Regions from separate parts of the Halodesulfovibrio sp. MK-HDV genome, predicted to be linked through region 1. Evidence: predicted binding sites of a transcription regulator. Region 1 holds the regulator's gene; each other region holds the start of a gene.

What was found. Region 1 encodes sigma-54, which starts transcription at its own class of promoters, with help from an activator protein. Its sites were predicted from a motif close to CTGGCACGGNNNNTGCTT; they were not measured.
Region 2: flgB (flagellar basal body rod protein FlgB) is a predicted target of sigma-54. The motif match lies at 3,048-3,065, and genes of this name have one in related genera.
Region 3: nifH (nitrogenase iron protein) is a predicted target of sigma-54. The motif match lies at 2,182-2,199, and genes of this name have one in related genera.

Annotation. Positions count from the first base shown of each region.
Region 1 covers NZ_WYDS01000001.1:277,599-282,429, forward strand. Annotated here, with positions in the region: gene MKHDV_RS01315 (PTS sugar transporter subunit IIA) at 1-188, opposite strand, end outside; gene rapZ (RNase adapter RapZ) at 218-1,108, opposite strand; gene MKHDV_RS01325 (PTS sugar transporter subunit IIA) at 1,121-1,570, opposite strand; gene hpf (ribosome hibernation-promoting factor, HPF/YfiA family) at 1,579-2,115, opposite strand; gene rpoN (RNA polymerase factor sigma-54) at 2,169-3,596, opposite strand; gene lptB (LPS export ABC transporter ATP-binding protein) at 3,796-4,518, opposite strand; gene lptA (lipopolysaccharide transport periplasmic protein LptA) at 4,519-4,831, opposite strand, start outside.
Region 2 covers NZ_WYDS01000007.1:161,550-166,380, forward strand. Annotated here, with positions in the region: gene fliG (flagellar motor switch protein FliG) at 1-67, opposite strand, end outside; gene fliF (flagellar basal-body MS-ring/collar protein FliF) at 102-1,727, opposite strand; gene fliE (flagellar hook-basal body complex protein FliE) at 1,777-2,103, opposite strand; gene flgC (flagellar basal body rod protein FlgC) at 2,129-2,569, opposite strand; gene flgB (flagellar basal body rod protein FlgB) at 2,569-2,979, opposite strand; gene MKHDV_RS07665 (tetratricopeptide repeat protein) at 3,296-3,850, shown strand; gene MKHDV_RS07670 (bifunctional diguanylate cyclase/phosphodiesterase) at 4,093-4,831, shown strand, end outside.
Region 3 covers NZ_WYDS01000003.1:168,874-173,704, reverse strand. Annotated here, with positions in the region: gene modA (molybdate ABC transporter substrate-binding protein) at 1-713, opposite strand, end outside; gene MKHDV_RS03450 (LeuA family protein) at 746-1,852, opposite strand; gene nifH (nitrogenase iron protein) at 2,248-3,078, shown strand; gene MKHDV_RS03440 (P-II family nitrogen regulator) at 3,164-3,511, shown strand; gene MKHDV_RS03435 (P-II family nitrogen regulator) at 3,516-3,890, shown strand; gene nifD (nitrogenase molybdenum-iron protein alpha chain) at 3,908-4,831, shown strand, end outside.

The DNA of each region.
Region 1 (4,831 bases):
TTCTCAACCATGTTTTTAATGACTGTGACTGTTTCCGAAACATCTTTTTCGCTATCAACGCTTACAGTTTCGCAGGAAGGTTGTTTGCCCATGATAACTTCTGCCGCACTTAACAGTGCCGCACCGTAGTTGGTATGGGTGACAATAACTACACCAATATTTGTTTCTTCAGGAAATGTGGTAGACATGAGATTATATATAAGTGGTTAGCTTAGGCTTACGCCAAGTTAATATGACGATGCTCTTTGGAAACAGCAAAGTCAGATTTTTTCAAAAATTCGAAAATGGCCTCAGTTACCGCAACAGAACGATGCCGTCCACCAGTACAGCCAAAGGCTATGGTGATGCGATACCGCCCTTCTTTTTCCATTTGCAGAAGCGTAAAGTGCAATAAGTCTTCAAGCTTTTTTAAATACGTCTGCCCCATACTGTTCTCTAAAACGTAGGCAACAACTGGGTCATCTTGTCCACTGTATTTGCGTAGTTCAAGATTATGGTATGGGTTTGGTAAAAAGCGTAAATCAAAAATCATGTCTGCTTCAGAAGGAGTACTGTGCTTGAACCCAAAGCTCATGATATGAACTTTAAGACCTTTTGCATTGTTTTCTTCTGACTGCCATCTGCGTTGCAACACACGGCGCAAGTCATGAATGGAATACTCTGATGTATCAAAAATAAAATCTGCTTCTGAACGTGCAGGTGCCATAAGAGCACGCTCATTTGTCATGGCCTGTTCAAGGCCGATACCGTTTCCTTCAAAAGGATGCGGTCGTCTTGTTTCTTTGTATCGGCGCAGGATAATATCTGCACGTGATTCAAGAAATATGACAGTAGGCGAATATCCGGCTGCAACTAATGTATTAATAGTCGTTGCCCATTCATTTTTGAATGAGCACTGCCGGCCATCTACTCCAAGTACAATCCCTTTATAGCTCTCAAGTCCACAGCCTGTAAGAACTTCCATGAATTGCGATGTCATAGACATCGGAAGTCCGTCAATAGTGTAGTATGCCATGTCTTCAAAGACTTTTAGCGCGCTACTTTTACCAGCTCCGGAGAGTCCAGCAATAATGATTACAGGAATAGTACGTTGAGATGAAGAAATCATAAATTACTCATGTTACGCAGCAGATAAAAGGTTCCACAAAGTTTCCTGACTATCAGATTCCATAAATAATTGTTTGAAATCCTCATCTTTCAGGAGTCGCGAAATTTGGGCAAGGATGCGCAGGTGTGTACCTGCTACGTTTTCCGGAGCAAGCACCATGAAGAAAATCTTACAAGGTTTTTGATCAAGTGCATCAAAGTCCAGCCCATCGAAGCTTCGACCGGCTACTACTACTATTTTATCGAGTGCTGGAAGTTTTCCGTGAGGAATGGCAATGCCATTACCAATACCTGTGGTTCCGAGAGCTTCTCGTTCCATAAGCACGTTAAAAACTTCTTCAGCATCAAGGGATGGGTTTTTTTCAACGACAGGAGCCAAGAGCTCCGCCAGCGCCTCTTGTTTGGTGCTGGCGGTTAGCTCTGGCAATACAAGTTCTTTTTCTAGGTATTCACCCAGTTTCATTACTTTTCCTAGAAAACGGGGTCAATCAGTCCGAAATTGTTATCTTTTCGGCGGTAGATCACATTTACCCGTTCAGTTTCAGCATTTAGAAAAACAAGGAAGTCATAATCAAGTGCATCAAGCTGCATAGCGGCTTCGTCAAGATCCATCGGTTTCGGGATAAAATTATCCATACCAATGATGGTTCGTTCTGCCTCTACTGCTTCTTCTAGAGGCATGTCACCTTCTAGAACAAACTTCTCTGCACCCTTGCGTTTCGTTTGCAGTTTTTCCGTACGACGTATGATCTGTGCTTTAAGTTTATCGCGAACAAGATCAACGGTTGCATACATGTCTTCAGACTGTTCGGTAGCGGATAAAGTTAAGTTATCCGATACAAGTGAAATTTCGGCTTTGTGGCGGAAATTGTCAACAGAAAGTGAGACTTGCATTTCCAAGTGTTCAGGGTTCGGTAAGAATCTGCCAAGCTTGTTGAAGCGTCGTTTGGCATAAGCTTTTAGGTGATTGGAAGGCTCAAAGTTTTTGAATGTGAATGCGATGTTCATGGTGCCTCCTAATTGGATACTTTTGAAACCCTGTGAGTCAGCTGGTTTCGCTTCTAGAATACCACCTTTCTCTTGGATGATGAAGGGATATTCATTGCGGTACGGTATTTAGCTACAGTTCTTCGTGCAATGTTAACCTGCAGTTTTTCTTTCAAAATCTCACCGATTTTTTCATCGCTGAGCGGTTTTTTTGTATTTTCTTCACTAATAAGCTTTTTAATGAGTGCTTTTACGCTCTCCGATCCGACCTGACTACCATCATCAAGGCCAATTGCACTGTTGAAGAAGAACTTCAGTTCAAAAATACCGTGCGGGGTCGAAATGTACTTACTTGTGGTGATACGGCTTACCGTTGATTCGTGCATGCCAATATCATCTGCAATATCTTTAAGAATCAGCGGCTTTAACGATGTAACACCGTTAAGGAAGAATTCTCTTTGATATTTAACAATACTCTCAACTACTTTATATAAAGTTCGTTGCCGTTGGTACAGACTTTTTATCAGCCAGGAGGCAGAGCGCATCTTGTCCTGATAATAATCTTTTTCTTCAGCATTAGTAGTTTTCGGGAGTTGTTCTGTTAATTCACTGAGTTGTAATTGTGGTAAACCATCTTCATTGAGGACGATAACGAATTCTTTTTCGTACTCATAGATGTAAACATCCGGAGAAACATACTGTGCTTCTCCTCCACCGAACCGTGCCCCCGGCATAGGGTCAAGGCTCTGGATTACATCTAGGTACTCTCTGAGATCTTCAAGGGAAATTTTGTATTTTCGAGCAAGTGGTTTGTAACGACGCTTCTCTAGGTCTTCAAGATGATTAGTAATAATATCTACAAGAATTGGGTCACGGTCGTAATTGAGAGCTTTTACCTGAACGAGCAGGCATTCCTGCGGAGTGCGAGCAGCAACTCCAATAGGGTCAAATTGTTGAATATGCTCAATAAGTTGTTCGACTGTTTCAGTATCGCTTTGAGCAATCTGTGCCAGCTCTTCTGTAGATACATGTAAGTACCCATTAGAGCTGATGCTGCCAATGATGATTTCTCCAACGCGAATTTGCTCTTCAGAGAATGGAGAAAGCATTAATTGCCAGTACAGATGACCGTCTAACGTTGGAGCAGGAGCAAGACGAGCTTCAAATGAGCTCATTTCCTCTAGTGCTTCAGTTTCTCGCATTGAAACCTGTTTGGTGGTACTTGAGAAATCCCCCAGATAGTCTTCCCAGTCAGCGTTAGTAGAGAGCTCTTTGTCGTAAGCTTCCTGTTCATCTTTACGCTGCTCTTTAGCAGAAGTTTTGTCTGGATTAGCGGTTTCTTCCAAGGACTCTTCCAAAAAAGGATTCTCCAGCAACTCCTGCTGAACGGTTTCAGCAAGTTCCACGCGAGAAAGCTGCAGCAGTTTAATTGCCTGCTGCAATTGCGGGGTCATTACAAGCTGCTGGGCAAGCTTTAATTGTTGGCGAAGTTCAAGAGCCATATATAAGAATGTCCTATGTGGTTCGACTAGCTAAAAAGCTGAAATATAATGTACGAGTACTGCCTATCAAAAAACATTCCAAATCAGATAACTGACCTCTTTTTTGCCACATAGGAAAGTTATATGCAACCAAGAAAAAAGCCCGTTGGACGGGCTTTTCTTTATTGCGAGGGTGCAAATTATATTTTTTATCAAGATACTAGAGACTAAAATCTTCTCCAAGGTAGACGCTACGCGCCTTTGGGTTCTCAACTATCTCTTGCGGCGTACCGGAAAGAATTATTTGCCCTTCATAAACAAGGTTAGCTCTATCGCAAATTTTTAATGTTTCCCTAACGTTGTGGTCGGAAATGAGTACGCCCATTCCTTTGTCACGCAGTTTACGGATGATGTCCTGAATGTCATCTACAGCGAGTGGGTCAATGCCTGCAAATGGCTCATCGAGAAGAATAAACTTAGGGTCTCTGATTAATGCGCGGGCAATTTCAAGACGGCGGCGTTCACCACCGGAAATATGCATGGCATGGGTATCACGAATATGTGTGATACCGAATTCTTCCATCAGTTCTTCTTCACGTTTTTTCTGGTCATCACGGGAAAGTGCTGTTTGTTCCAAAATTAATTGCAAGTTCTGAGAGACTGTGAGTTTTTTGAAAACAGAACTTTCCTGAGGAAGATAGCTCAGGCCGATTCGTGCACGTTCGTGCAATGGCCAGTCTGTGACTTCCATATCATCTACACGAACCACACCGGCATTTGGTTTAACAATACCAATGAGCATGTAGAATGTTGTTGTTTTACCAGCGCCGTTAGGGCCAAGAAGTCCCACAATTTCACCCTGCTGCATTTGCAGATTGATATTGCGGACAACCTCACGCTTGCCGTAAATTTTGCAAAGTCCTTCAGCTTGGATAATAGACATTTATTCTTTTGCCTTACCTGGTGCTGAAAAAATTGCTTCAACAGGCTGGTTGGAAGAACCGAGTACTTCACTGCGGTTTTCTTTTACCCAGAACTTGATGACGTTGCCGGCGATAGTGTTTTTACCTTCACTTAATTTTGGTGAACCAGTCATAACAAGCAGTTCATCCTTGAGAGTATAAGTTGCGACATCACAGGTGCCTCGTCTGTTCTGCTCCATTTTGATGCGAACATTACCTTCAGAGACAATTTTTTCGATTTTACCCGGATTGACGTCACCAGTTGCATCGGATTTTTCTGCGTTCTTATCACTT
Region 2 (4,831 bases), on a different contig from region 1:
TTGAAATTTGAGCAATGTCTGCACGGTCGAGACGTTTAAACGTCTCGGCGGTGAACTTGTCTCCCATCGCCAGGAGTAATACGGCGGTTTTTTCCGCGCCTTTAAGCTGAGTGGCCAACTTTCTGCCCTCCGGTATCTTTAAGCCAAGACTTCAAGATGCCTACAGCCTGTTCCATGTTCTGTTCGGAAATCTGTAATGCATGCGCCTTAATGTCTTCAATCTTCTTCAGTGCATCCAATGCATCAATCTCTTCTTCACCTTCAATAAGCGCTATGCGCTCTTCGCCCATTGGAAGTCCTTCAAGACCTTCCATAACCTCGCCTGCTTCAACCTTAGGTCGAATAAGTGCGAGAATAACCGGACGAACAATAAGGAGGAGGAAGAGGAAAACGAGTACTGCGTTAAGAATCGGCTTACCCATGCGCATTGCATAGTCACCGATTACTTCTGCAAGACTGCGTTCGCGTTCTACATTCAGTTCACCGAAAGCGATACAGGAAACTTCGATGGCGTCACCACGAGCTGTTTCAAAACCTACCGCGTTGGAAACCAACTCTTTGATGCGAGTCATTTCTTCTTCGGTGCGCGGTGTAAATACCATCTCACCAGTTTCTGCATTTGCTGCGTACATACCGTCAACTACAACCGCAATACTGAGACGATCCACCTGACCCACAGGGGTTATGATGTTCTGCTCTTCTTTGTTGATTTCGTAGTTGAGCGTAGATGTTTCACGAGTAGAATCCTGCTGGCTTATACTACCGCCAACGCCGTCACCCCTGAAATTTGCATCGGGAGTTCCCGCTTCAAGGTTAGCGGTACCGCGAGTTGTTTCTTCGCTTTTCTGCTCGGAACGGATAACGGCACTGTCTGGATCGTATAATTCTTTACGGATAGTACGCTGATTGAAATCAAGGTCTGCGTTAACTTTCGCAATAACCTTACCTGCGCCGATGATAGGATACAAAAGTTCCTGAATGCGCATTTCCAGATTTCGCTGGATGGTCTGTTTATGGTCGAACTGTGTTGATGTCATACCCTCGATGGAAGTTTCATCTTCAGGGTGATACAGCACAGTGCCCTTTGTATCCGCGATGGATACGCGACCTTTTTCCAGACCTTCAACAGACATGGTCATGAGGTTAACGATTGCCGTAACATCTTTATTTGACATTTTTTGCCCCTCTGCGAGGGTCAAAACAACAGAAGCAGACGGTGGCAGCTCTTCCTCAATGAACAAGCTTTTCTGAGGGATCACCAGATGCACACGGGCTGATTCTACCGCAGGAAATTCCGTAATGGTACGGCTCAATTCACCCTGAAGTGCGCGCTGGTAGTTAATTTTCTGTACAAATTCTGTCTGCCCGACTTTTACTTCATCAAAGACTTCGAAGCCAATGCCCTGTCCAGTTAAACCACCTTCACCGGCGATCTTAATACGCATGTCGTATACTTTATCTGCTGACACAAGAATGGTGGAGCCGTTGTTTTCCAGACTGTAAGGAACTTTTTCAGCCTGCAAAACTTTAACGATTCTATTCGCATCCTCAAGAGCAAGATTAGAGTACAGCAACTGCATGTCCGGCTTATTCAGCCAGAACAACAACGCGAAAAACACGCCGAGTACAGTAAGCGCAAGACCACCGATAAATACCCGTTGCGAGAGGGTAATACTCGACCAGAAATTTTTTGTGCGATCGACAGCATCGTTTAACATGGGGGACATTATTTACTCCGAAAAATACAGTTAATAAATGGCGATATAACAGTATGAATTAGAACTGCATTTTGCTGATTTCGTTGTAAGCATTAAGAACCTTGTTACGTACGGCGGACGTAAGGTTCATAGCTACACTTGCTTTTTGCAACGTAATCATAAGTTCGTGCACGTTTTGCTGCTCACCTGAGGCAAAAGATTCGACCATGACAGATTTTTCCTGCTGCATGTCGTTTACTTTTTTCACAGATGCTTCAACCGTATCTATAAAAGAGGTGGTTGTTTTTTCTTCAGATGCAGTGGACTGCTGCACCTTTTTATTACCAGCTGCAAAACTGTTTAAGGCTTCTGAGTACGCCTTCATTCCTATATTCTGAATAGACATGGATTACTCTCCTAACATTGCCCGCCTAACTGCGGCCAAGCTCCAATGCTTTGTTGTACATAGTTTTTACGGCATCCATTGAGGAAATGTTTGCCTCGTAACTGCGCTGTACAGTCATGAGATTAGCCATCTCTTCCACCACGTTGATGTCAGGATAAAAAACATATCCTTCTTCGTTTGCATCAGGATGCCCAGGTTCATAAACCTGTTTAAGCGGGCGTGAATCCTGTGCGACCTGACTGACTCGTACACCGCGCAAGTCTCTATCCATTGCAGTCTTCATCTGCTTGCTGAATGGATGGTCAACTTCAGTTGCCTGCAACACAACGGTTTTACGTCGGTACGGGCCGCCTTCCGCTGTTCGGGTGGTTTTTGCGTTTGCAAGGTTCATTGAAATAACGTTCATGCTTGTACGCTCTGTACTGAGCGCAGAAGCTCCGATATCGAGTGCTGTCATGAAATCCATTATTTAGCTCCGCTTGCGATGATGCTTTTCATACCTTCAAAATTGCTTTTAACTACTGTTGCCAGTGTGTTGTAGCGCATGGTATTTTTAGCCATCACAGCCATTTCTTTATCCATATCAACACGGTCTTCACCGTGAACAACGCGCAGTGGCATCGCTTTTTCCCATTCCGGTCCGAAATTCTTCGGATCAAAGGAAGCAGGAACATGTTTGCCGGAAGTGCGTGTCATCTTTCCACGACCATCAATATTCAGCGCTTTCTGCAAATCTTCCTCAAAATTAACCCTGCGGGCGAGATATCCCGGAGTTTTGAGGTTTGCCATGTTACTCATGACAACATTCTGACGCTGTAACTGCATGTCCATAACCTTCGCACTCAGCAAAGTATGGCTTGGAAATAAACCTTTCATGCAGAACCCTCCTTTTCACTAGTTTCCCGCTGTCTCCCTTGCTCCGGGAGCCAACGGTACTCAATATAAAGCAAAAGGCGTTCCACACTTGCAACTCGTTAGTTTTGTTATATCTTTTATAAATCTGTCATTTTTATTCTACAAAAAAAGAAACGGAGTGACAGAGAATTGTCACTCCTAAGAATGGAGACGCATATAGATTTTGGCATGGTAGTTGCTGAATATCCTGCAGAAACACAAAAGCTGAACTATTTTTCCTACACGCCTAATCGTATGAATTTGTGGGGATGTAGCTAAACTCAATAAGGATACCCGTATGAGCGACTACCAGACATTAAAAGTACTTGGCGAATACCATCTCGCGTTAGGCGACACTCTTAAAGCTATTGAATGTTTTGAAGGTGCTATGGAGCTTAATAACGAATCTTCTGAGCCGCTTCTTGGCCTTGCCGCAGTCAGCATCTTTGCTGGTGACCACGACGGCGCGTTATCGCTCTATATGAAAGCTGCCGCTATGGAAAAAAGTGCCCGCGCACATGCCGGTATCGGTCTTGTTCTTGCGGAACAGGGTAAGCACGATGAAAGTTTTACCCATTTCCTTACAGCTCTCTCCATTAATCCAGTTGATAAGGTAGCTCTTAACTGCCTTCTCCAGCAGGGTTACAGCACCGAGCGCGTTGAAGAAATTCTTCCTGCTTTTGCACGCGCTTTGGAAGAAGACGAAACTGACACTGCAGTGCGCTTCTCCTATGCAACTTGTCTTTTTTCAACAAACCGTAAAGACGAGTCTATTGCAGAATTCAACAAAATTTTACGCCTTGATCCTGAACATAAGGCAACTAAAGAAGTACTCACGCACATCGCTGCGTAGTTACCCCCTCCACAAAGTTGTAAGGCACCCTGTGCTGAGTTTAGACTCAGAACAGGGTGCCTTATTTTTTAATCAGTTTCCTCGTTATACATTTTTGTGTAAGTAGATTAAAGAATATTACACATCACACTTGTTCTTTTTTATTCCGTGTACTAGCGTAATTTAATATAACATTTGTATGTTTTATTAGTCTGTTAGACGGGATTCATCCTGCTCAATCTAAATACAACAGGGAGTTAGATATGGCAGGAGCTACGGTTCCAACAAGTACTGAGGCAGAGCACGTAGACAACGCACAGCGCACCCGACCTATCTTCTACGCCAATGACTCCGCCCGCGACATGGTACTCCATTCACCGCTGTGGGAATTCTGGTATTCCGCTGATGGAGCACTGGAAGTCGTTTCCCACGCCTGCGAAATATGCTGCGGATACGAAGCAAAGCACTTTTACCGTAACTCTCGATTCATGGAAGCCATCCTCCTTGAAGAACACCTTCCGCTATGGCACGGACTATGGCGCAAGATGGATGAGGGGGAAAACTATGCATGTGCAGAATTCCAAATCCGCTTGCCGGACAGCAAAAAACGCTGGATGAAATTTGAAGCAAGCCGCGCCTTAGATGCCGACGGCTGCGATTGCGGTATTCGAGCTTTTTGCCACGACATCACAGCACACCGCAGTGTTGTGCAGCAACTCACCCACTTCACATGGCATGACAGCCTTACAAAACTCCCTAACCGTTGTAAGTGCATAGAAAAAATAAAAAAAGCCATCACTCGTGCCAAAGCTACCAATCATTGGAACTTTTCCGTCATCTATATAGACATCGACCGTTTCAAGAACATTAACGATTCTCTTGGTCATGCCGCCGGTGACGCTATTCTTTGCAAACTTGCAGACCGCCTCCGCTCTTCTACATACGGCTTTGAAACTGTCTTCAGAATTGGCGGTGACGAATTTGTGCTTATGTATGAGGACA
Region 3 (4,831 bases), on a different contig from region 1:
TTACCTTCAATCCATTCAAGAAATTTCTGAGCACCTTCAACATTCCCAGACCGTATGACGCAAGCAGCCTGATTAATTTTTGCAGACTTTGGGATACCCCAATATTTTCCATGCATGCCTTTCTCTGAAAGAGCTTGCGATAATGCAATAAATGTCGCGTCTGCTACACCGGTATATCCATACTGGAATGCCGTGCCGACACTTTTTCCAAAAGCAATTTTCGACTCAACTTTTGAGTACAAACCTGCCGCCCGCAACGAGGCTTCCGCAGTTGCTCCATATGGAGCGGTCTTTGGATTCGAAATCCCTAAATGCATCAGGTCAGAAGAAACAAGCACATCTTCCCATGTAGGCAGCCTCTTCAGCTCTTTTTTCATAGACCATAAGACCGCGGTGCCCTTGGCGTAGATCTTTGGTTCCAGCGCAAGATTTTTATCAAATAACATGGCAGGACGCTTTTCATCCGCTGCTAAGAAAAGGTCATACGCCGCACCATTTATGATTTGTCCGTACAACATCCCTGTCGCCCCGAAGACACACGTAACTTTTGCTCCTGTCTTCTCATACTCAACCTTTAATTTTTTAAGCGTGTCTGTGAAGTTAGCCGAACAAGCTATAGATACGTTATCCACTCTTTCTGCTGCATTTAAGTGCACCGCAGCAATAAGGATCAACATGCATATTGTGTTATAAGTAAGAGCTTGTTTTAGCATAATAGTTCACCTCATCGAATTTTCATTTTGATTTAACAGACAGCCGTTACAGGAGGTTTTGCACGACACATGACACTCTTCCACACATCTCCAACTTCATCTTCAGTTAACGGGCGCTCCAACTTACGGGACAATTGACTCACAGCTTTGGTCACATCTTCAATATCTCTTTGAGCAAGAGAGCCATCGTCAGTCACCAGCCCGTACTCATTAAGAGCTATCAAAACAGCACGTTTGCCACTCTTGCTTCCAACACGCATCTTTCTTGTAATGCCCACTTCCTTTGGATCATATGGCTCAAATAAATCAGGAGACTTACTCAACGCGTGCACATGCAAACCTGATTCACAAGCAAAAACATCTTTCCCCACAATAGACTTTGTGCGCGGAATCGTAACATGCGCTACAGAAGCCACAAATTCACACAGTCCTTTAAGTACCCGTGGTGCATACTCAGTCGCATTTTGTTTTACTGCTAAATATGCCGCCAACTCTTCCGTTGCAGCTATTCCTGAACGCTCACCCACACCTAAAATACTTACATCAGCGTAGTCTGCGCCACTCTGAAGAGCAGTTATCGAATTTGCCGTAGCCATGCCAAAATCGTCATGACAATGAACAGCTATATCTACACTAAGTGCATCACGGAATCTGCTAATCAGTCGCACCATAGCAAGCGGAGTTAGCTGTCCCAAGGAATCTGCAAGCCGTACACGGGATGCTCCGTGTTTTTCTGCAACTAATGCCATGCGTAATGCGAACAATTCGTCAGCTCTCGACACGTCTTCAAGTCCGACGGAAATATAAGAAATGCCGCACTCTTTTGCGATTTCAATATTTTCTGCAAGAGATTGTAATAACGCTTCTCGCTGAGTGGATAATCTTTTTTCTATATGCAGATCAGATGATGGAACACCAATGTTCACTCGATCTACAGACAACTGCGCAGCGGTACGAATGTCTGCCTCTCTGCACGGCGACCATACGCTCAGTTTCGCAGTTACTTTTTTCTTTCGAGCATACGCTACAAAATCCGCCAAATCACTTTGCCCTACCCATCCCAACTCTATTTCATCTACACCGACCTGCAATAAGCCAGAAAATATTTTTTTTTCGTGTATTACTATCGAAATAGGCACCAAAAAGCTGAGCTCCTTCTCTTAAAGTAGTATCTAATAACATAGAACTTCCCTCTATAAGAATACTGAATGCATTTATAGACACGCTAGATAGAAACAACACTACCATTCAACATAAGCATTAATAGTGCCAACGTAGATATTACAGCAGATCATACGCTTATTGCCTATCTACAGAGAACTCATCCCTAATTATGCATACCTTTTTGTAGCTTCCTACATTTTTGAAGACATTTTTGTAGGTTCCTACATATCCAAATCTATCCACAAAAATGTACGTAAAATAGATAACTATCTGCTTTTAAAATACTTTTATTTAAAAAGTCTGTTTGGCACACCTTTCGCTTTATAGAGCACATAGTTGAAACAGGACCCTAACAGACTTGGAGACTAAAATGAGAAAAGTAGCAATCTACGGCAAAGGCGGAATTGGTAAATCCACTACTACCCAGAACACAGTAGCAGGGCTTTCCATGATGGGACGTAAAGTTATGGTTGTCGGCTGTGACCCTAAAGCAGATTCAACCCGCCTTTTGCTCGGAGGCCTCCAGCAGAAATCCGTGTTGGATACACTTCGTGAAGAAGGTGAAGATGTGGAATTGGAAGATATCCGTAAAGGAGGGTTCGGCAACACATGGTGCGTAGAGTCTGGTGGCCCTGAGCCGGGTGTTGGCTGTGCAGGTCGCGGAATCATTACTTCCATCAACATGCTCGAAAACCTCGGTGCTTATGAAGAGTCTGAAGACCTTGATTACGTTTTCTATGATGTTCTTGGTGACGTTGTGTGTGGCGGTTTCGCAATGCCTATTCGAGATGGCAAAGCCGAAGAAATCTACATCGTCTGTTCTGGCGAAATGATGGCCATGTATGCAGCAAACAACATTTGCAAAGGCGTCATGAAATACGCCCAGTCCGGCGGCGTTCGCCTTGGCGGTCTCATTTGTAACTCTCGTAATGTTGATAACGAAAAAGAGATGATTGAAGAATTCGCCCGCAAACTTGGAACACAGATGATTTATTTTGTTCCGCGTGACAACGACGTCCAGCGTGCAGAAATCAACAGAAAAACAGTTCTCGAATGGAACGATGCCGTGCCGCAGGCAGATGCATACCGTGGACTGTCTGATGCCATTGATAAAAACGAAATGTTCGTCATCCCGACTCCTTTAGAAATTGAAGAACTGGAAAGTCTGCTCGTTGACTTTGGCCTTATGGAAATAAGTTAGACGCCAACTCCGCACCACACGCACAACAAACTGGTCTTCAATCAACTGCATTGCACAATGCATAAACTGCATGGGGAGAAAGAATATGATGATTATGGTTAAAGCGATTGTTCGCCCTGAAAAAGTGGATGAGGTGCTCAAGGAGCTTATGGATAAGGGCTTCCCTGCGGTAACAAAATTCTCCGTTGCAGGACGCGGTAAGCAGCGGGGCATTAAAATTGGTGAAGTCACCTATGACGAACTGCCTAAAGTCATGCTGCTTTGCGTTGTCAAAGCTGAAGATAAAGATGATCTGATCGAAACGATTATGGACGCAGCACGCTCTGGCAAAAAAGGCGCATTCGGCGATGGCAAAATATTCGTCACAGCAGTTGAAGACGTATACACGATCAGTTCTGGTATCAAAGAAGCTTCTCCTGCAGCGGAGGGCTAGTCGCATGAAAGAGATTACCGCAATTCTGCGTATGGATATGATGAACCGCACCAAAAAAGCTCTTACAGAGCTTGGGGTGGATGCATTCTATGCATTTGAGGCTCAGGGCAGAGGCAAAGGCTTCGTTAACAAAAAAGTTCTGGCAGGCATGGAAGAAGGATATGAAGAAGCCGCAGCCGTGCTCGGCGAAAAGGGTAAACTCTATCCTAAGCGAGTTTTGGTAGCAGTCGTTCAAGACGTTGAAGTGGACGCCATAGTTCAAACCATTATTGCTACCAATCAGACAGGTAAACCCGGCGATGGCAAAGTTTTTGTCTGTCCTGTTAATGACGCTGTCCGTGTCAGATCAGGCGAACATGGCGAAAAATCCATAGCGTAAGCACCAAGGAGACTAAAATGAGTATCAAACCAAAATTGGTGCAGTGGGAACCTACAGACCTGAAAGAGGAACTTCTTAAAAAGTACCCTCCAAAAGTTGCCCGAAAACGCGCCAAACAGATAATGATCAACGAAGCAACAGAGTGTGAAGCACCGCCGGAAATTGTTGCTAACGTTCGTACCATCCCCGGTATTATCACCATGCGCGGTTGTACCTATGCGGGTTGTAAAGGCGTTATCATGGGGCCTACCCGTGACATTGTGAACATTACTCACGGCCCTATCGGTTGCGGATTCTACTCATGGTTAACACGACGTAACCAGACAGATCCCGGCGCTGATGGTGACAACTACATCCCTTACTGTTTTTCAACAGACATGCAGGATCAGGACATCATTTTTGGCGGTGAAAAAAAACTGGAAGCTGCCATTCAGGAAGCCTACGACCTTTTCCACCCCAAAGCCATCTGCATCTTCTCCACTTGTCCCGTTGGACTTATCGGTGATGATGTTCATGCTGTTTCTCGCAAGATGAAAGAAAAATTCGGTGACTGTAACGTCTTCGGTTTTTCCTGTGAAGGGTACAAAGGGGTATCCCAGTCTGCCGGTCACCATATTGCGAACAACCAGGTTTTCACACACCTCGTTGGTGAAAACAAAAAGCCCAAAGAAGGCAAATACAAAATCAACCTTCTCGGTGAATACAACATCGGCGGGGATGGTTTTGAAATCGACAGACTGCTTAAAAAGTGCAGCATTACAAACATCGCAACGTTTTCCGGTAACTCCACGTACGACCAGTTTGCATCAGCCCAGCACGCAGACCTCAGCTGCGTAATGTGCCACCGCTCCATCAACTATGTGGCGGACATGCTGGAAACCAAATACGGAATTCCGTGGATTAAAGTGAACTTCATTGGCGCAAAAAGCACAGCCGATTCA